DNA from 4 places in the Streptomyces sp. NPDC052301 genome. Region 2 is predicted to be linked to each of the others. Evidence: riboswitches for the same ligand, from Rfam matches in the RefSeq annotation. Region 2 holds a riboswitch; each other region holds the start of a gene.

Region 1 (5,041 bases), on a different contig from region 2:
CACCGAAGGCGTCGGTCACATGGCCGATGTAGGTGAGTTCCAGATCGACGGGGCGGGTGGTGTTCTTGATGGTGAGATCGCCGGTCATGCGGTAGACGTCGGTGCCCGCGAGGCCCACGGACGTGCTCGTGAAGGTCATCCGCGGGTAGGTCGCCGCATCGAGGAACTGCCGGCCGACCACATGGGCGTCCCGCTGTTCCACACCGGTGTCGACACTGGCCGTGTACAGCACGATGTCGGCGCGGGAACGGACCGGGTCGCGGCCGTCGAAATAGAGGCGGCTCTCGTACTCCGCGAAGGCACCGCGCACCGTCGTCACCATCGCGTGCCGCACGGAGAACCCGATCCTGCTGTGCGCGGGATCGATCAGCCACTCGCCGGTGAGGTCCGCCAGGCCGGGATCGGGCAGTACGGCGGTACCGGTGCCCGCCGGCGCGGCGGTCGCCACGGGGGCGGCGGACGGCTGCGTGCGTCGGTGGAAGGAGTTGCGGCCGAAAAGGTTCATGGCTCATCTGGTTACGCGAGGGCCGGAGCCCGCGACAAGCCCCGACCAGGAAACCCGACCGTTCGTCAGCAGAACTTCACAGCTCACCGGTGGCGTGAGCGTGTCGCGTGGCATGCCGTCGGGCGCCCTCCGCAGCCCGCGCGGTGCGGGTCCGTGCCGCGGGCATGGGCGAAAAACGATCTCCCGCATCTGCCGAGGCCACGCCAGAATGACCGCATGGGGGAATCCACCGTGCGCACAGCGTTCCGTCTGGCGTTCACCGACTACCAGCAGGATCCGGACGACAGCGACGTCCTTCGCCGAGCGGTCACGGTCCAAGCCGACCGGATCACCTTCGACGACGGCCACCTGAACCTCTGGCTCGCAGGCACCCACGTCGCAGGGTTCCCGCTGGACATCATCGACTCCGTCTGTCCTCAGGGCGAGTCCGGCAGGCGGCGGGAGTCGCCGGAAGAGCTGCGGGCTCGCTACCCGCAGATGGGCAACCCCTGGTCGGCGGAGGACGACGCACGCCTCCTCGTGCTCTACCAGCAGGGCGAGCGCGACTACGACACCCTCGGGAAGCAGTTCGGCCGCAAGCCCAGCGCCATCCGGTCGCGCCTGGCCAAGCTCGGCCTGGAAAGCCTCGCCTGACAGCCGACGCTGTCCCGCTGATCCGCAAGACCGGCAACGATCTGTGGGCCCTGCCCGGTGTGGCACCGAACCGGGCCCCTCGATGCGCATGCGGATCGGGCACGCCGAAAGACCGGCATCCCTGCCATTCACTGGGGCGACGCCCATCTCGAACCCGACCGCACCTTCACGTGGCCTTGCAGGGAACAGCTCCCGGTCGCTCCGGAGCAGGTGGAATGACGGGCGAGAGCGCCGCCACCCGGACACATCCGGCCGACGGCTGACCGAGTCCTGGGCCGTCCCTGGGCCGTGCGAGGCAGACCAACGCTGACAGTAGGCACCCGCGGGTGACCACCCGCACCCCGCTCTGGCCTGGGTCCCCAGAGTTGATCTGCCACACTGGAAGGGTTATGCCTGCACCCGGAGAACTCACTTTCGTCGCCCCGCGCGGAGCCAAGAAGCCGCCGCGGCATCTCGCCGATCTCTCGCCCGCCGAGCGCAAGGACGCCGTGGCCGAGGTCGGGGAGAAGCCGTTCCGTGCCAAGCAGCTCTCGCAGCACTACTTCGCGCGGTACGCGCACGACCCGGAGGAGTGGACCGACATCCCCGCCGGGTCGCGCGGCAGGCTGCAGGAAGCGCTGTTCCCGGAGCTGATGACCGTCGTACGGCATCTGTCCACCGACGAGGGGACGACCCGTAAGACGCTGTGGCGGCTGTTCGACGGGACCCTCGTGGAGTCCGTGCTGATGCGGTACCCGGACCGGGTCACCATGTGCATCAGCTCGCAGGCCGGATGCGGGATGAACTGCCCGTTCTGCGCCACCGGGCAGGCCGGGCTGGACCGGAACCTGTCCACCGCCGAGATCGTCCACCAGATCGTCGACGGGATGCGGGCGCTCAGGGACGGAGAGGTGCCCGGCGGGCCCGCGCGGCTGTCCAACATCGTCTTCATGGGGATGGGTGAGCCGCTCGCCAACTACAAGCGGGTCGTCGGTGCGATCCGGGCGCTCACCGATCCCACGCCGGACGGGCTGGGTCTGTCCCAGCGCGGGATCACCGTGTCCACCGTCGGGCTCGTGCCGGCCATCCACCGGTTCGCCGACGAGGGCTTCAAGTGCCGGCTCGCGATCTCCCTGCACGCCCCCGACGACGAGCTGCGCGACACCCTCGTCCCCGTGAACACGCGGTGGAAGGTGCGCGAGGTGCTGGACGCCGGGTTCGAGTACGTCGAGAAGAGCGGGCGGCGGCTGTCGATCGAGTACGCGCTCATTCGCGACATCAACGACCAGGCGTGGCGCGGTGACCGGCTCGGCCGGCTGCTCAAGGGCAAGCCCGTGCACGTCAATCTCATTCCGCTGAACCCGACGCCGGGCTCGAAGTGGACCGCCTCGCGGCCCGAGGACGAGAAGGCGTTCGTGGAGGCCATCGCGGCCCATGGTGTGCCCGTCACCATCCGGGACACCCGTGGTCAGGAGATCGACGGAGCCTGTGGTCAGCTCGCGGCCACCGAGCGGTAATCTTGCCGGGTCCACACATCTTCATATTCCGACAGGGGAGCGCCACAGCGCTGAGAGTGCGGCGGACAGGGCCGCAGACCCTCTGAACCTCGCCCAGGTCATTCTGGGTAGGGAGTTCGGTCATCACTCAAGCTGTTGCGCCCTGCCCGGCCTCTTCGTTGGGAAGGCCGGGCAGGGCCGCGTCTCTTCCTGGCCAACCCCAGGAGGACATCCAGTGCAGAACAAGACCTTCGTGGCCGTGGCGGTCGGGCTCGGCCTGATCAGCCTGTCCGCGTGCGGTTCCGTCGAGAGCAAGTCGTCCGCGGACTCCAGGACCGTGACCCTGGTCAGCCACAACTCGTGGGCCGTCTCCAAGAACGTGCAGCGCGACTTCGAGAAGCAGTCCGGCTACAAGCTCAGGGTCCTCGACGACGGCGACGCCGGCCAGGCCGTCAACAAGGCCATCCTGACCAAGGACAACCCGCAGGGCGACGTCTTCTTCGGCGTCGACAACACCCTGCTCTCCCGCGCCCTCGACAATGGGCTGTTCCAGCCGTACACGGCCAAGGGCCTCGACAAGGTCGGCGCCCCGTACCAACTGGACAAGGACGAGCACCGGGTCACGCCCGTCGACTACGGCGACATCTGCGTCAACTACGACAAGGCCTGGTTCAGCAAGCACAAGCTGACCCCGCCGCAGACCTTCGCCGACCTGGCCGAGCCGCAGTACAAGAACCTCCTCGTCACCGAGAACGCGGCGACCTCCTCGCCCGGTCTCGGCTTCCTGCTCGGCAGCGCCGCGCAGTTCGGGGACGACGGGTGGCAGGACTACTGGAAGAAGCTCAAGGCCAACGGCGTCAAGGTGGTCGACGGCTGGGAGCAGGCCTACTCCCAGGAGTTCTCCGGCTCCACCGGGGGCAAGAAGGCCGGCGGCGACCGCCCGCTCGTGGTGTCGTACGCCTCCTCGCCGCCCGCCGAGGTGCTCTATGCCAAGAAGCGGCCCGGCACCGCCCCGACCGGCGTCGCCACCGCCACCTGCTTCCGGCAGATCGAGTTCGCCGGACTGCTCGGCAACGCGCGGAACCCCAAGGGTGCCAAGGCGTTCATCGACTTCCTGATCTCCAAGGAGTTCCAGGAGGACATGCCGCTGAACATGTACGTCTACCCGGTGGTGCGGGGCGCCGAGGTGCCCGCCGAGTTCACCGAGTACGGCCCGGCCGCCCGGCACCCCGAGACCATGGCGCCCGGCAGGATCGCCGCCAACCGTGACCAGTGGGTCAAGTCGTGGACCTCGCTCGTACTGAAGTAGCGGACCGGAAGGGCCGTACGGGGAGCGCGGCGCGGCTCGGGCTCATGGCCCTGCCCGTCGCGTTCTTCGCGCTGTTCTTCGCCTGGCCCGTCGCCGCCATCGTCGCCCGCGGGCTGAAGGTCGACGGCGCCTGGCAGTTCGGGCGGATCGCGGACGTGGTCATGCAGCCGGACATCCGGCACGTGCTGTGGTTCACCACCTGGCAGGCGCTCGCCTCCACCGCGCTGACCCTGGTGCTCGCGCTGCCCGCCGCCTACGTGTTCGCCCGCCTCGACTTCCCCGGCAAGCAGCTGCTGCGGGCCGTGGTCACCGTGCCGTTCGTGCTGCCGACCGTCGTCGCGGGCAGCGCCTTCCTGGCCCTGGTCGGGCACGGCGGGCTGCTGGACCAGCTGTGGGGCGTACGGCTGGACACCACGGTGTGGGCGATCCTGACGGCCCACGTCTTCTTCAACTACGCGGTCGTCGTACGGACCGTGGGCGGGCTGTGGGCCCAGCTCGACCCCCGCCAGGAGGAGGCCGCCCGGATGCTGGGCGCCTCGCCGGTACGAGCCTGGCGGAAGGTGACCCTGCCCGCGCTCGCGCCCGCCGTGGCCGCTGCCGCGCTGATGGTGTTCCTGTTCACCTTCACCTCCTTCGGCGTCGTGCAGATCCTCGGCGGCCCCACCTTCTCCACCCTCGAGGTGGAGATCTACCGGCAGACCTCCGAGGTCTTCGATCTGTCGACGGCCGCCGTCCTCACCCTCGTCCAGTTCGTCGCCGTCGGCGCGATCCTCGTCGTGCACGCCTGGACCGTACGGCGGCGGGAGAGCGCCCTGCGGCTCGTCGCCCCGGAGTCGACCGCGCGCCGGCCGCGCGGCGCCGGACAGTGGGTGCTGTTCGCCGGGGTGCTCGTCACCGTCGCGCTGCTCCTCGTCCTGCCGCTCGCCGTCCTCGTCCGGCGCTCCCTCGACGCGCCCGGCCTCGGCTACTACCGGGCGCTGACGAACGCCGACGGCGGTACGTTCCTGGTGGCGCCCGTGCACGCGGTGTGGACCTCGCTCCAGTACGCCGTCGCCGCCACCGCCATCGCCCTGGTGATCGGAGGTCTCGCCGCCGCCGCGCTGGCCCGCCGGGACGCGG
Region 2 (5,041 bases):
GCCTGCTGGAGACCGTCGCCGACCACGCGTACGGCGCCCCGGCCAAGCAGCTCGCCCGCGAGACCGGCCTCGCCCTTCCCACCACCTACCACCTGCTCCGCACCCTGGTGCACGAGGGCTATCTGCGCCGTGAGAAGGGACTGTTCTTCCTCGGCGACGCCGCCGAGCGGCTGGCCCACAGCGGAGCGCGGCAGAAACGTCGCACCATGGTGGCCGACACGCTCGCGCAATGGCGCGATTCGATCGGTGTCCCGGTGTACTACGCCCTGTACCGCGACGGTGAGATCGAGGTCATGTGCGTCTCCGATTCCCGGGAGGCACCCGCGGTGGAGGAGTGGGCCGACTTCCGCGAGACCGGCCACGCGCACGCCATCGGGCAGTGCCTGCTCTCCCAGTTGGAGGAGGAGGCCAGGCGCGACCATCTCGACCGCTATCCCGTCCAGGCCATCACTCCGTACACCGTCCGCGACAACGACGCCCTGCTGCGGCGGCTGGCCAGGACGCGGCGGATGGAACCGGTGGTGGAGCGTCAGGAGTACGCGCTCGGCACGGTCTGTGCCGCGGTGCCGATCACGGTGGGCACGACCGCGGCCACCATGGCCATCTCGCTCCCCGCCCACCAGGCCGACCGGCTGCAGTCCGCGGCCCAGCGGCTGCAGGCGGAGATCGGCCGCCACCTCGGGTCGCTGACGCTCTCTATCAGCATCTGAAAACTTACTCCTTGTGATCTGCCGTGTACTTTCAGCAAGATTTGACCAGGGTTAGAGGGTTCAAACCCGGCCAGTCGATGTCATATGACGGGGTAGGCGATGCGCGAGTCCGTACAGGCAGAAGTCATGATGAGCTTTCTCGTGTCGGAGGAGCTCTCCTTCCGCATTCCGGTGGAGTTGCGCTATGAGACCGGTGATCCCTATGCCGTGCGGCTCACCTTCCATCTGCCCGGTGATGCCCCGGTGACCTGGGCCTTCGGGCGCGAGTTGCTGATCGACGGGGTCGGCCGCCCGTGCGGGGAGGGAGATGTGCACATCGCCCCTGCCGATTCCGAGTTGCTGGGCGAGGTGCTGATCCGGCTTCAGGTCGGCGGTGACCATGCCCTGTTCCGTTCGTCGACGCCGCCGCTCGTCGCGTTCCTGGACCGCACGGACAAGCTGGTGCCCCTCGGTCAGGAGGGTGCGCTGGTCGACTTCGACGCTCATCTGGAGGAGGCCCTGGACCGCATCCTGGCCGAGGAACAGAGCGCCGGCTGAAGCGTTACGGCAGGGGTGGGTGACGCTCCGGAGTGCGGTGTGGAGCCGTGCAGGAACGCTTCTGCACCGACTCTGCGGGCGGCCGGCCCGCCGGGCTCAGCGCTTTCTGCGGCGGCCCCGGCCGCCCCGCGCCGGAATGGGCGGGGCCCCGGCGGCTGCAACGGCCTGCGGGCCGGACCGGTCGGCCGACACCACCAGTGCGGCGAGCAGCGTGGTGACCGGGACCGAGGCGACCAGGCCGATCGAACCCACCAGTGTGCGCACGATCTCCTCGGCCACCAGTTCGCTGTCGGCCACGGTTCCCACACTGCTCTGAGCGATCGAGAACAGCAGCAGCAACGGCAGCGCGGCACCGGCGTAGGCGAGGACGAGGGTGTTCACCACCGACGCGATGTGGTCGCGGCCGATGCGGATGCCCGCCCGGTACAGACCGCGCCAGCCCATCGTCGGATTGGCCTCGTGCAGCTCCCAGACGGCTGACGTCTGGGTCACGGTCACGTCGTCCAGGACGCCGAGCGAACCGATGATGACGCCGGCCAGCAGCAGACCGCTCATGTCGATCGACGGATACAGGCCGTGGATCAGCCCGGTGTTGTCGTCCGTGTTGCCGGTCAGCGCGGCCCAGCCGATGAACCGGGAGCCGAGCACGCCGATCAGAGACAGCGAGATCAGCGTGCCGAGCACCGCCACCGACGTACGGGCCGACAGGCCGTGGCACATGTACAACGCGATCAGCATGATGGCGCTCGATCCGACCACCGCCACGAGAAGCGGGTTCGAGCCCTGCAGGATCGCCGGCAGGATGAACAGGGTCAGCACCAGGAAGCTCACGGCCAGTGCCACGAGTGCCATGACACCGCGCATCCTGCCCACCACGACGACGGCGACCGCGAAGATCCCGGCGAGCAGCGCCATGGGGAACTTCCGGTTCACATCGGTCACCGCGTACTGGAGGTCCTTGGGCGCCGAGGGCTCGTAGGCGACCACGACCTTCTCACCCTGGTGCAACTGCCGGGACTGGTCGGGTTGCACGATCTCGGTGAACGTACGGCCCTGGTCCTTGCCGGTGTCGACCCGGACGGTCGCCTTCCTGCAGGTGCCGTCGGCCTGTTGCCCCGCCGAGGTGCCCTCGGCGGTGGAGGTGTCACCGGTCGAGGTGCCACCGGAGGCGTTCACCGACTTGCAGCTCACCTCCACCACCCTGGTCACCGTGGCCTGTTGTGTCTGCCGGTCGAAGCCGACGCCGGTGCGCTTGTGCGAGGGCGCTCCCCCGGGCCACAGCACCATCAGACCGGCCACCACCGCCACGGTGAACGGGACCAGGATTGCGGCGATCACCTTGCGCAGGTGCCGGGAGACGGGCGCTGCGGGCCCATGGCTGTGGCTGTGGCCGTGCGCATGCCCGTGCCCGGACGTCTGCGCGTGCCCGGACGTCTGCGCGTCGCTTTCGTCCCGCGCTGAGCCTTCCCGATGGCGCGGTTCGGGAGGCTGGTACGGGTACTGCTCCATCCTGGTCACCGCCAGATCATCGCAACAACGGCAGGGGGCCCACTGTTCACCGCGCCACACATGACGCTAGCGTGGAGGCACCTTTGCACACGCGGGAGCTCGGAGCACCGGGCTGAGAGGGCGCTGACCTCCGTAGAAGCGATGTTTCACGTGGAACCAGCGAGGGTCCACGCACAACATCGAACGACGGAAACCGCTGCGTCGACCGCCGAACCTGTTACCGGGTAATGCCGGCGTAGGGAGTAGGTCTGATGACCAACAAGGACGCACGCACGCCTGCCTCTGTTCAGGACGACACGTCCCAGGAGGCCGGGAAGTCCATCGGCTGGCACAAGGCGTATGTCGAGGGATCGCGCCCCGACCTGCGCGTGCCGGTCCGTCAGGTGCACCTCACCAACGGGCAGTCGGTCACGCTGTACGACACGTCGGGCCCGTACACCGATCCGCTCGTTGACACCGACGTCCGCAGGGGTCTGCCACCGCTGCGGGATAACTGGATCATCGCCCGTGGCGACACCGAGGAGTACGCGGGCCGTCCCGTCCGTCCCGAGGACGACGGGATCAAGCACACCTCGCCGCGCGGCGGCCTGCGGAATCTGGACGCGGTCTTCCCCGGACGGCCGCGCCAGCCGCGCCGGGGCCGTGACGGCCAGGCGGTGACGCAGCTCGCGTACGCCCGCCGAGGTGAGATCACGCCGGAGATGGAGTACGTGGCCGTCCGGGAGAACGTCTCTCCCGAGGTGGTCCGCGACGAGATCGCGGCGGGCCGGGCCGTACTGCCGGCCAACGTCAACCACCCGGAGATCGAGCCGATGATCATCGGCAAGCGGTTTCTGGTGAAGGTGAACGCCAACATCGGCAACTCCGCGGTGACCTCCTCCATCGAGGAGGAGGTCGAGAAGATGACCTGGGCGACCCGCTGGGGCGCCGACACGGTCATGGACCTCTCCACCGGCCGCAACATCCACACCACCCGTGAGTGGGTGCTGCGGAACTCCCCCGTCCCCATCGGCACGGTGCCGCTCTACCAGGCCCTGGAGAAGGTCGACGGCAAGGCCGAGGAACTGACCTGGGAGATCTACAAGGACACCGTCATCGAGCAGGCCGAGCAGGGCGTGGACTACATGACCGTCCATGCGGGCGTCCGGCTGCCGTACGTGCCGCTCACCGCCAACCGCAAGACCGGCATCGTCTCGCGCGGTGGCTCGATCATGGCCGCATGGTGCCTGGCGCACCACAAGGAATCGTTCCTGTACGAGAACTTCGAGGAGCTCTGCGAGATCCTCGCCGCCTATGACGTCACCTACTCGCTCGGTGACGGCCTCAGGCCCGGCTCGATCGCGGACGCCAACGACGAGGCTCAGTTCGCGGAGTTGAGGACGCTCGGGGAACTCAACCGCATCGCCAAGCGTTTCAACGTACAGACCATGATCGAGGGCCCGGGCCACGTCCCGATGCACAAGATCAAGGAGAACATCGACCTTCAGCAGGAGATCTGCGATGAGGCTCCGTTCTATACGCTCGGCCCGCTGACCACGGACATCGCGCCGGCGTACGACCACATCACCTCCGGCATCGGCGCGGCGATGATCGCCTGGTGGGGCACGGCGATGCTCTGCTACGTCACGCCCAAGGAGCACCTGGGCCTGCCCAACCGGGACGACGTCAAGACCGGCGTCATCACCTACAAGATCGCGGCGCACGCAGCCGACCTCGCCAAGGGACACCCGGGTGCCCAGGAGTGGGACGACGCACTGTCCGACGCCCGCTTCGAGTTCCGGTGGGAGGATCAGTTCAACCTCGCCCTCGACCCGGACACGGCACGCGAGTTCCACGACGAGACGCTCCCGGCGGAGCCCGCCAAGACGGCTCATTTCTGCTCCATGTGCGGTCCGAAGTTCTGCAGCATGAAGATCTCGCAGGACATCCGCCGCGAGCACGGTGGCAGCCGGTCCGACATCGAGGCGGGCATGGCCCAGAAGTCGAAGGAGTTCGCCGAGGCGGGGAACCGGGTCTACCTGCCGATCACGGACTGAGGTCCGGGCGTAAACGGTCCGCGTCTTCCAGTCGGCGCGACGGCACGACGGGAAGCGCGGGCCAGGTCGGCCGGTCGTGTGGCACGCCCGGCCGGGGCTCATGCCGCACCGGGGCACTAGCCGTCACTCGGGCTGGTGCTCCGGGCCGCCGAAGTCCGGGCTCGAGTAGTCCGGACTGGTGAAGCTCGGCCGGCCGGAGGCGGTGCCGTCGTCGGGGCTGCTGAAGCCGGGGCGGTCGTAGCCCAGGCG
Region 3 (5,041 bases), on a different contig from region 2:
CAGGCGGTCCTCGCGGAGCCAGCAGACCGTCCAGGCGGGGCCGGACGGGTCGCCGCGCCACACCGTCCGGTCGGCCGCGGCGTGGTGGCCGGCGTACTGCACGAACCGGCCGAACTGCTCGGACCAGAAGTACGGCACCGGGTCGTAGACGGCCGGGGTCTCGCCGAGGATGTTCGCGGCGACCGTGCGCGGTCCCTGCAGGGCGTTGTCCCAGTGGTGGACGAGCAGCCGCTCGCCGTAGCGGGCCGAGGGGAAGGACGCGCAGTCGCCGACGGCGTACACGTCGGGCGCGCTGGTGCGCAGGTGATCGTCGGCGAGGACCTCGTGGTGCGCGCCCAGCGCGATGCCGGAGCCGGCCAGCCAGGCGGTGGCGGGGCGGGCGCCGATGCCGACGACCACCGCGCCCGCGGGCAGCCGGGTGCCGTCGTCGAGCACCACCGCACCGGGATCGACGCGTTCCACACGCGCGTGGGTGCGGAGATCGGCGCCGGCGTCCGCGTACCAGGCGGCCATGGGGGCGGCGACCTCGGCGGGCAGGGCGCCGGCGAGCGGCCGGTCGGTGGCCTCCACGACGGTCACCGCGCAGCCGGCCTCGCGCGCGGCGGTGGCGAACTCGGCGCCGATCCAGCCGGCGCCGACGACCACGACGTCGTGCTGCCGGGCGAGCACCGGCCGCAGCCGCTCGGCGTCGTCCAGGGTACGCAGCAGATGCACGCCGGGCACGCCCTCGGTGCCGGGCAGCGTGACGGGTTCGGCGCCGGTGGCGAGGACCAGCACGTCGTACGGCACCGGTCCCGCCTCGGTGTCCAGCTCGTGCGCGGCTGGGCGTACGCCCAGCACCTCGCAGCCGAGCCGCAGCTCGACGCCGAGCGACTCGAAGTCGACCTCGAAGGCGGAGTCCTCGGCCTTGCCGAGCAGGACGGCCTTCGACAGCGGCGGCCGGTCGTACGGCTGGTGCGGCTCGGCGCCGATGATGGTGACGGGGCCGGTGAAGCCCTGTTCCCGCAGGGCGACCGCGGTCTGCACCCCGGCCATGCCCGCGCCGACGACGACCGCGCGCCGCGCCTGTGACGTGCCCTGTTCCGCTGTCTGCTCGCTCACCCGATCACCATAGACACGTGACGGACAGTCAGTCAGGGGGCGTGCTCGGTGACCTGTTCCACAACGCTCGTCCCGCTACCGGGCCCCGACTCCCACTGCCAGTCCTCCTCGAGTCGCACGCGACCGTCGGGCAGCTCGACGACCGTCGACAGGCAGTGCCCGGAGGCCGTCGTGCCGTCGGTCCTCAGCTGCACGTACCGGAAGTCGAGCCGGTCCCCCGCGCGCGTGCCGACCAGATGGCCGCGTACGACGTCGCCGCCCGCGTACTCGGCCCAGATCGCGCCGTCCTTCTCGTGGTACGCGAACCGGGTGCCGGTACCCACCTGACCTGGGGCTTGGTCCGCCACGGGGGCGAGGATCAGTCCGTCCAGCGAGCGGGTCACGGCGAGGGGCTCCCTTACGGGTGATGAGCGGGGCGAGCTAGGGTGGCCACCGTACAAGCACTCGCGGGAGCCCGGACGCACCGGGCTGAGAGGGAGGCTGGCGGCCTCCGACCGTACGAACCTGATCCGGGTCATGCCGGCGAAGGGAGGGGCTGGACGCCCATGCCGTCACGTACGCCCGACGTCCTCGTCATCGGGGGCGGAATCATCGGCCTGGTCACGGCCTGGCGCGCCGCGCAGCGCGGGCTCGCCACGGCCGTGGTGGACCCCGATCCCGGGGGCGGGGCCGCCCGGGTCGCGGCGGGGATGCTGGCCCCGGTCTCCGAACTGCACTACGGCGAGGAGCGGCTGCTCGCCCTGAACCTGGAGTCCGCCCGCCGCTATCCGGACTTCGCGGCCGAGCTGACCGAGCTGACCGGACACGACCTCGGCTATCGCCGCAGCGGCACCCTCGCGGTCGCGCTCGACGCCGACGACCGCGCCCACCTGCGCGAACTGCACGCCCTGCAGCAGCGCTGCGGGCTCGACTCCGAGTGGTTGTCGGGACGGGAGTGCCGGCGGCTGGAGCCGATGCTGGCGCCCGGGGTGCGCGGTGGGCTGCGGGCCGACGGCGACCACCAGATCGACCCGCGCCGGCTGGCGGCGGCCCTGGTGGCCGCGTGCGAGCGGACCGGAGTGGTGTTCCACCGGGCGTGGGCCGAGCGGCTGGACGTGGTGGCGGGCCGGGCCGCCGGGGTGACCACGGCGGACGGCACCGAGCTGCGCGCCGGGCAGGTGGTGCTCGCGGCCGGCAGCATGAGCGGGCGGCTCGCGGGTGTGCCCGAGGCCCTGCTGCCGCCGGTGCGGCCGGTCAAGGGGCAGGTGCTGCGGCTGACGGTGCCGAACCGGTTCGCGCCGTTCCTGAGCCGGACGGTGCGGGCCGTGGTCCGCGGCAGCCAGGTCTATCTGGTGCCGCGGGAGAACGGCGAGCTGGTCGTCGGCGCCACCAGCGAGGAGCTGGGCTGGGACACGACGGTCACCGCGGGCGGCGTGTACGAGCTGCTGCGCGACGCCCATGAGCTGGTGCCGGGCATCACCGAGCTGCCGCTCACCGAGACCCGGGCCGGGCTGCGCCCCGGCTCCCCCGACAACGCGCCGCTGCTGGGTCCGTCCGGCCTGGCCGGGCTGCTGCTGGCCACCGGGCACTACCGCAACGGGGTGCTGCTCACGCCCGTCACCGGGGACGTCATGGCGGAGGTGCTGGCCGGCGGTGCGCTGCCGGAGGAGGCCCGTCCGTTCACGCCGCAGCGCTTCGGCGCCGTACTTCTGGAGCAGTCCGCATGAGCATGTCCGTCACCATCTCGATCTCCGTCAACGGGGAGCGCCGGGAGATCACCCCGGGCACCGCTCTCGACGCGCTCGTGACGACCCTGACCCCGGCGCCCTCCGGGGTGGCCGCGGCCGTCAACGAGACCGTGGTCCCGCGTGCGCGGTGGGCGTCCACCGCGCTCGCGGAGGGTGATCGCGTCGAAGTCCTCACCGCCGTGCAAGGAGGCTGAGCCATGGCCGACGATTCCCTGGAGCTGGGGGGTACGACCTTCTCGTCCCGGCTGATCATGGGCACGGGCGGTGCGCCCAGCCTGGAGGTGCTGGAGCGGGCGCTGCTCGCCTCCGGTACGGAGCTGACCACGGTCGCGATGCGCCGGGTCGACCCGTCCGTGCACGGCTCGGTGCTGTCGGTGCTGCAGAGGCTGGGCATCCGGGTGCTGCCGAACACGGCGGGCTGCTTCACCGCCGGGGAGGCCGTGCTGACCGCCCGGCTGGCCCGGGAGGCGCTGGGCACGGACCTGATCAAGCTGGAGGTCATCGCCGACGAGCGGACGCTGCTGCCGGACCCGGTGGAACTGCTGGAGGCGGCCGAGACGCTGGTGGACGACGGGTTCACGGTGCTGCCGTACACCAACGACGATCCCGTGCTCGCGCGGAAGCTGGAGGACGTCGGGTGTGCGGCCGTGATGCCGCTGGGCTCGCCGATCGGGTCGGGGCTCGGGATCCGCAACCCGCACAACTTCCAGCTGATCGTGGAGCACGCGCGCGTGCCGGTGATCCTGGACGCGGGAGCCGGCACGGCCTCGGACGTGGCGCTGGCGATGGAGCTGGGCTGTGCGGGGGTGATGCTCGCCTCCGCCGTCACCCGCGCGCAGGAGCCCGAGATGATGGCCGCCGCGATGCGGCACGCGGTGGAGGCGGGCCGGCTGGCCCGGCTGGCGGGGCGGATCCCGCGACGGCACTTCGCCGAGGCCTCCTCCCCCACGGAGGGCCTCGCCCACCTGGACCCCGAACGCCCGGCCTTCTGATCACATGAGAGACAGATCGCACGAGAGTCACAGCTCTGCTGCATTCCGCTCCTCGAACGGCGCAACGCGCGGCACTGTCGGCCGCCCCTCGTAGACTCCCCTGCGTGGATACGACCCTTCAGGACCCCCTCGTCGGGCAGGTGCTCGACGGCCGCTATCGCGTCGACGCACGGATCGCGGTCGGCGGGATGGCCACGGTCTACCGGGCCCTGGACACCCGCCTCGACCGCGTCCTCGCGCTGAAGGTGATGCACCCGACGCTCGCGGCCGACGGCTCCTTCGTGGAGCGGTTCATCCGGGAGGCGAAGTCGGTCGCCCGGCTCGCCCACCCCAACGTCGTCCAGGTCTTCGACCAGGGCACCGACGGGTCGTACGTGTATCTGGCGATGGAGTACGTCGCCGGGTGCACCTTGCGGGACGTGCTGCGGGAGCGCGGCGCGCTGCAGCCGCGGGCCGCGCTGGACATCCTGGAGCCGGTGCTGGCCGCGCTCGGTGCCGCGCACCGGGCCGGTTTCGTGCACCGCGACATGAAGCCCGAGAACGTGCTGATAGGGGACGACGGCCGGGTCAAGGTCGCCGACTTCGGACTGGTGCGGTCGGTGGACACGGTGACCAGTACGACGGGTGCCGTGCTCGGGACCGTGTCGTACCTGGCGCCCGAGCAGATCGAGCAGGGCACCGCCGACCCGCGGGTCGACGTGTACGCGTGCGGTGTCGTGCTCCACGAGATGCTGACGGGCGGGAAGCCGCACTCCGGGGACTCCCCCGCGCAGGTGCTCTACAAGCACATCCACGAGGACGTGCCGCCGCCCTCGGCGCTGGTGCCGGGGCTGCCGTACGAGCTGGACGAGCTGGTCGCGGCGGCCGCCGCGCGCACCGCGGACGCCCGGCCGCAGGACGCCGTGGCGCTGCTCGCCCTGGTGCGCGCGGCCCGCGAGGCGCTGAGCGACGCACAGCTGGACGCGCTGCCGCCGCAGGCGCTGACCGCGGACCATGACAACGCCGAGGACCGGACGAGCGTGATTCCGCGCTCGCTGACCTCCCCCGTGCTCGGCTTCGCCGGCGCGGGGGGACCCTCGTCCCGCCCACTGCCCGTGGGCGGGGAGGAGCCAGCCGACGGCGTCCAGCGCACCAGCCGGCTCCAGGCCCCGCCCGTGCCGGCCCGAAGGCCGCGGCGCCTGATGCCGGCGGTCGTCGTCGCCGTGCTGCTGGTGTTCGGCC
Region 4 (5,041 bases), on a different contig from region 2:
TGGACAGCGCGCCAGGGCCACGGGGGTGCCCTGACGCGCCCCCGGCGCAACCCCACGCACCTCTGCCGTCACTCGATACACCCACACCCGACACCCGACCCGGCACGGACGCCGCTCGAAGGGTGTTGCCCAAGGCTGTGACCCGGCAGGCCTCAGGGTCGGTCCGCCGGCGCCTGCAGGGGTCGGACCGGGGCGGGCACCGGGCCCGTCGACTCACGGTCGATGTGCGCGGTGTGCAGGGTGTGGCGGCGGAGGCGGGCGGCGGCCCCGTCCGAGACGTCTTCGGGGATGCGGGCGTCGAGGTCGAGCAAGGCGTCCAGGGCTGACCGGCTGTTGCTCGTCGTCGCGGAACCGAGTCGCGTCGCTGGACGGGCCGGGCACTCGGCCGAGTCGCCGACGGGACGGACTTGTACAACCGGTGCTCGACACCGCACTGTTGCCGGGTATTCGTTCACACGGTCAGGAGTCCCGCTTGTCCTCCCCTACCCCCGCTTCCGTGCCCGCTCACGTCGTCGACCCCGGCGGCGGCTGCCCGCACGCCCTGAACGCCCGCCTGCGGGCCCGGGGGCCCGTCGCGGACGTCGTCCTGCCCGGCGGGGTTCCCGCAGCGGTCGTCCTGGGACACGACGCGCTCAAGGAGTTCCTCGCCCACCCCGACGTGGCCAAGGACGCCCGCCACTGCCCGGCTCTGAACGACGGCACGATCCCCGCCGACTGGCCGCTGCGGGTCTTCGCCAACGCCCAGGGCATGCATACCGCCGACGGCGCCGATCACCGCCGGCTGCGTTCCCTCGTCGGCAACGCCTTCACGGCCCGTCAGGTGGAACGGCTGCGGCCGCGCATCGAGGAGCTGACGGCGGGCCTCCTCGACGACCTCGGCCGGGCCGCCGCCGAGAACCCGGACGGCATCGCGGACCTGCGCACCCACTTCGCGCTCCCGCTCCCGTTGAGCGTCATCTGCGAGCTGCTCGGCGTGGACCCCGAGCACCGCGACCGGCTGCACGACCTGACCTACACGGTGGTCATCGCCACCGACACCACCCCGGCGGAGGTGATGGCCGCCGTGGGCGAACTCGTCGAGCTGCTCGGCACGATCGCGGCCGCCCGCCGGGCCGCCCCCGGCGACGACCTGACGAGCGCCCTGATAGCCGCCCGCGAGGACGGCGGCGACCGCCTCAGCGAGGCCGAACTCATCGGTACGATGCGCCTGATGCTGGTCGCCGGCCATGAGACCACCCTCAACCTGATCAGCAATGCCGTACGGGCGCTGTGCACCCACCGTGACCAGCTGGCACTGGTCCTGGAGGGCAGGGCCACCTGGTCGGACGTGGTGGACGAAACACTGCGCTGGGACGGCCCGGTCAGCTGGTTCCCCTTCCGCTACCCCACCCGCGACCTGGCCCTCGGCGGCACCGTGATCCCGCAGGGCACCCCGGTCCTCGCCGGCTACACCGCCGCCGGGCGCGACGAGGCCTTCCACGGCCCGGACGCCGACCGCTTCGACGTCACCCGGCCCGGCGTGGCCCGGCACCTCTCCTTCGGCCAAGGCGCGCACTACTGCGTGGGCGCCCCGCTCGCCCGCCTCGAGGCCACGATCGCACTGGAACGGCTCTTCACCCGCTTCCCGGACCTCGACCTCGCCGTCCCCGAGGGCCGACTCCCCCGCCAGCGCAGCTTCATCGGCAACAGCGTCGAAGCGCTCCCGGTCCGCCCTCAGCGCCCGGTCCGGCGCTGAGGAGCGGCACGAGCCGGCGACAGCCCGACGCCGGCCTTCCGCGCCTGCCGGAGAAGCCGCCTCGGACTCTTGCGCCCCCGCAGCACCGCATCGGACAGCCTCCTCGAAAGCACCGCTTCAGCGGGGCCGGCTCCGCGGGCGGGTCCGATACGGCGCAGCATCGTCAGGAAGGCGATCCGGCTGCGGGAGTCGTCGTCGCGCAAGCGGCGTCCCGGCCGGCCGGCCGGGACGCCGGAGATCATTACGGCGCGACCCTCGGCGAACCGGACCCGGGTGAGGGGACCGATTCAGCTGCCCTCGACGACGCCGGAGGCCGCGATCTCCACCTTGCCCTTCGGGGCGCCGGACTGCGAGCCCAGCGACTCGATCTGGTCGACGAGGTCCTGGCCCTCGACAACCTCGCCGAAGACGACGTGCTTGCCGTCGAGCCAGGGGGTGAGGACGGTGGTGATGAAGAACTGCGAGCCGTTGGAGTTGGGGCCGGCGTTCGCCATGGACAGCAGGTACTTGCGGTCGTGCTTCAGCTCGAAGTTCTCGTCCTCGAACTTCTCGCCGTAGATGCTCTTGCCACCGGTGCCGTCGTGGCGGGTGAAGTCACCGCCCTGCAGCATGAACTGGGGGATGATGCGGTGGAAGCCCGAGCCGGCGTAGCCGTAGCCGTTCTGGCCGGTGGCCAGTTCACGGAAGTTGCGCGCGGTCTTCGGTACGACCTCGTCGAAGAGGTTGAAGACGATGCGGCCGGCCGGGGCGCCGTTGATGCTGATGTCGAAGTAGACGTTGCTCATGGGGTTCATCCTGTCACCCTTGTTGCCGGACACGCCGAAAGGGGCCCCGTTCATCGCACGTGCCGGATGAGCTGAGCTCCGGGTGCGGTGCGATCGTACGGCCGGACGCGGCTGCGCCCTGTGCGGGACGAGCCCGGACGACGTTCCGGTTCCGGCTCGGGTGACGCCCTGCCGTGACCGCCACTCCCACCGGTCAGGAGCCTGCAGGGCACGACGTGCGCGCCCTGCAGGCAGGCCTCGTACGTCGCGGTGTCGCACGACGAAGACGGCGAGTGCGACGGTGACCGACGGCCGGAGCGCGTACACGAGGCACGAGCCGGAGACCGTGGCGGTGTAGCCCAGGGACCCGGGTCCCGGGCTCCACTTCTGGACCAGGCGCCTCCAGGCGGCCGACACCATCGCTCTCCTGCCGTGTATTCGACGCTGTCGGCGGTCAGCTCCATGAAGGCCGCCTCCAGGGAGGCGGCGCGGGTGGTCAGCTCGCTCAGCCGGATGGCGTTCTCGAAGGCGAGCGCCCCGATCCGGTCCGCTGGGAGCCCGGACCCGGCGAGCCGGCGTCGGCCGCGCCCACCGGCTCGACCGAGGCGCCCGCCGCGGTCAGCACGGCTGCCATCTCGGCGACGTGCGGTGTCCCCACCAGAACGCTGCTGCCGGTGCTACGGGCTGCGAAGTCGCGTACCGGCTGCGGCGAAGAGGCGGCCCCGGCCGATGACGACCAACTGGTCGGCGGTGTTCTCCATCTCTGACATCAGGTGGCTGGAGAGGAGGACCGTGCGCCCCTCGTCGGCGGGCGCCGGAAGAGCGGGCGCACCCGGAGCACGCCCTCCGGGTCCATGCCGTTGATCGGCTCGTCGAACATGAGCACGGGTGGGTCCCCGATCAGGACGGTGGCGAGGCCCAGCCGCTGCTTCATGCCGAGGAAGACTCCGCCGATGCAGCGGCTCGCCGCCCGGCCGTCCCGCGTCCGTGGTCGCGCGGTGCCACACGCCCCGTCCCGTCCCGGCAGGAACCGGTCACCGGTCCGGGCTATTCTGGCCGGCGTACCTGGACACGGGGTGCCCCCGCACGGGGGCTGAGATCACACCCGTTGAACCTGAACCAGTTAGGACTGGCGGAGGGATGTCGTATGTCGTTGCCGTATGCCCATGAAGAGACGGCCGTCGCCGAGGCGCGGCGGGTCTTCGACGGCCGGATGCCGACGGCCCCCGGCGATCTGCGGGTGGAGGCGCGCGGCATCACGCCGGTGCCCGAGAACGCTCGCTACGGCAGCCCCCGGCGCCTGTTCACCGTGTGGTTCGCCCCCAACCTGACGATGACCGGCGTGTTCACCGGCACGGTCGGGGCGGTCCTCGGTCTGGACTTCGCCACCGCGCTGCTCGCCGTGGTGCTCGGCACCCTGCTCGGTGCGGTGCCCACGGCCTACCTGGGGACCTGGGGCAGCCAGACCGGGGCGGGCCAGCTGCCGCTGGCGAGGCTGGCCTTCGGACGGGCCGTCGCTCTGCCGGGCACCCTGCAGTGGCTGTCGTCGATCGCCTGGGACGCGCTGATCGGTCTGTTCGGCGGGGACGCGCTGGCCCAGCTGTTCGGCTGGCCGTTCTGGTTGGGGGTCCTGGTGATGCTGGCGGCCCAGGGGGCGCTGGGCGTGATCGGATACGAGGCGATCCACCGCCTGCAGACCGTGATGACCTTCGCGCTCGCCGCCTCGCTCGTCGCGTTGGCGGTGAAACTCGGGCACGGCACCCAGCCCGCGACGGCCGCGACCGTGCACGGCGCCGACCGGGCGGGTGCGTTCGTTCTGACCTGCACCGTCGCATTGAGTCTCGCCCTCTCGTGGGCCCCGTACGCCAGCGACTTCAGCCGCTACCTGCCCCGGACGGCGTCCCGTCCGCGCATGTTCTGGTACACCCTGCTCGGTGTCGGCGTGTCCTTCGTGGCGGTGCAGGCGCTCGGCCTGTGGGGCGCCGCCCAGTTCACCGACCAGACCGCCCGGGGCGTGGACCGGCTGCTCGGCGGCGGCGCGCTCGGCGCGTTCGGACTCCTCGCCGTCGCTCTCGCGGCCCTGTGCAGCAACGCCATGAACGACTACAGCGGGTCACTGGCGCTGCAGACCGTCGGCGTGCGGCTGCCGCGGCCGGTGGCCGCCGGGCTCGCCGCGGTGCTCGGTTTCCCGCTCGTGCTGTGGATGCACGCCGCCGACACCACCGCCCGCTTCCAGAACGTACTGCTGTTCGTCGGCTACTGGATCCCCGCGTTCGTCGCGGTCGTGATCGTCGACTGGGTGGTCCGCGCGCGGGCGCGCGGCGGCCGCCCGATCGACCTGACGGCGGAAGAGGCGGAGTCGCAGCCGTGGTGGCCGGCTCTCACGGCGTTCATCGTCGGTTTCGCCGTTGCGGTGCCGTTCATGAGCACCAGCCTGTACGTGGGCCCGGTCGCCCGGGCCCTGCACGGCGCCGACCTCGCCTACCCCGTGGCGTTCCTCGCGGCCTTGCTCGTCTACGCGCCGTTGCGTGTACGGCCCCGG

What was found. A riboswitch is a leader RNA that binds a small molecule or an ion and turns the genes downstream of it on or off. The one in region 2 is predicted to bind thiamine pyrophosphate.
Region 1: linked by a shared signal. The riboswitch ahead of ACIHEJ_RS27185 (thiamine ABC transporter substrate binding subunit) and the one ahead of thiC (phosphomethylpyrimidine synthase ThiC) in region 2 are both predicted to bind thiamine pyrophosphate.
Region 3: linked by a shared signal. The riboswitch ahead of thiO (glycine oxidase ThiO) and the one ahead of thiC (phosphomethylpyrimidine synthase ThiC) in region 2 are both predicted to bind thiamine pyrophosphate.
Region 4: linked by a shared signal. The riboswitch ahead of ACIHEJ_RS38140 (purine-cytosine permease family protein) and the one ahead of thiC (phosphomethylpyrimidine synthase ThiC) in region 2 are both predicted to bind thiamine pyrophosphate.

Annotation. Positions count from the first base shown of each region.
Region 1 is NZ_JBIUBE010000010.1:118,196-123,236, reverse strand. It holds gene ACIHEJ_RS27200 (YceI family protein) at 1-505, opposite strand, end outside; gene ACIHEJ_RS27195 (hypothetical protein) at 722-1,138, shown strand; gene rlmN (23S rRNA (adenine(2503)-C(2))-methyltransferase RlmN) at 1,528-2,634, shown strand; TPP riboswitch at 2,658-2,766, shown strand; gene ACIHEJ_RS27185 (thiamine ABC transporter substrate binding subunit) at 2,849-3,922, shown strand; gene ACIHEJ_RS27180 (ABC transporter permease) at 3,967-5,041, shown strand, end outside.
Region 2 is NZ_JBIUBE010000011.1:199,726-204,766, forward strand. It holds gene ACIHEJ_RS28800 (IclR family transcriptional regulator) at 1-710, shown strand, start outside; gene ACIHEJ_RS28805 (SsgA family sporulation/cell division regulator) at 810-1,247, shown strand; gene ACIHEJ_RS28810 (YibE/F family protein) at 1,344-2,756, opposite strand; TPP riboswitch at 2,838-3,015, shown strand; gene thiC (phosphomethylpyrimidine synthase ThiC) at 3,008-4,792, shown strand; gene ACIHEJ_RS28820 (hypothetical protein) at 4,916-5,041, opposite strand, start outside.
Region 3 is NZ_JBIUBE010000004.1:365,438-370,478, reverse strand. It holds gene ACIHEJ_RS12675 (NAD(P)/FAD-dependent oxidoreductase) at 1-1,101, opposite strand, end outside; gene ACIHEJ_RS12670 (hypothetical protein) at 1,134-1,484, opposite strand; TPP riboswitch at 1,538-1,649, shown strand; gene thiO (glycine oxidase ThiO) at 1,647-2,807, shown strand; gene thiS (sulfur carrier protein ThiS) at 2,822-3,022, shown strand; gene ACIHEJ_RS12655 (thiazole synthase) at 3,026-3,820, shown strand; gene pknB (Stk1 family PASTA domain-containing Ser/Thr kinase) at 3,925-5,041, shown strand, end outside.
Region 4 is NZ_JBIUBE010000022.1:60,550-65,590, reverse strand. It holds gene ACIHEJ_RS38155 (cytochrome P450) at 497-1,735, shown strand; gene ACIHEJ_RS38150 (peptidylprolyl isomerase) at 2,023-2,520, opposite strand; partial or broken gene ACIHEJ_RS38145 (ABC transporter ATP-binding protein) at 2,922-3,469, opposite strand; TPP riboswitch at 3,562-3,657, shown strand; gene ACIHEJ_RS38140 (purine-cytosine permease family protein) at 3,647-5,041, shown strand, end outside.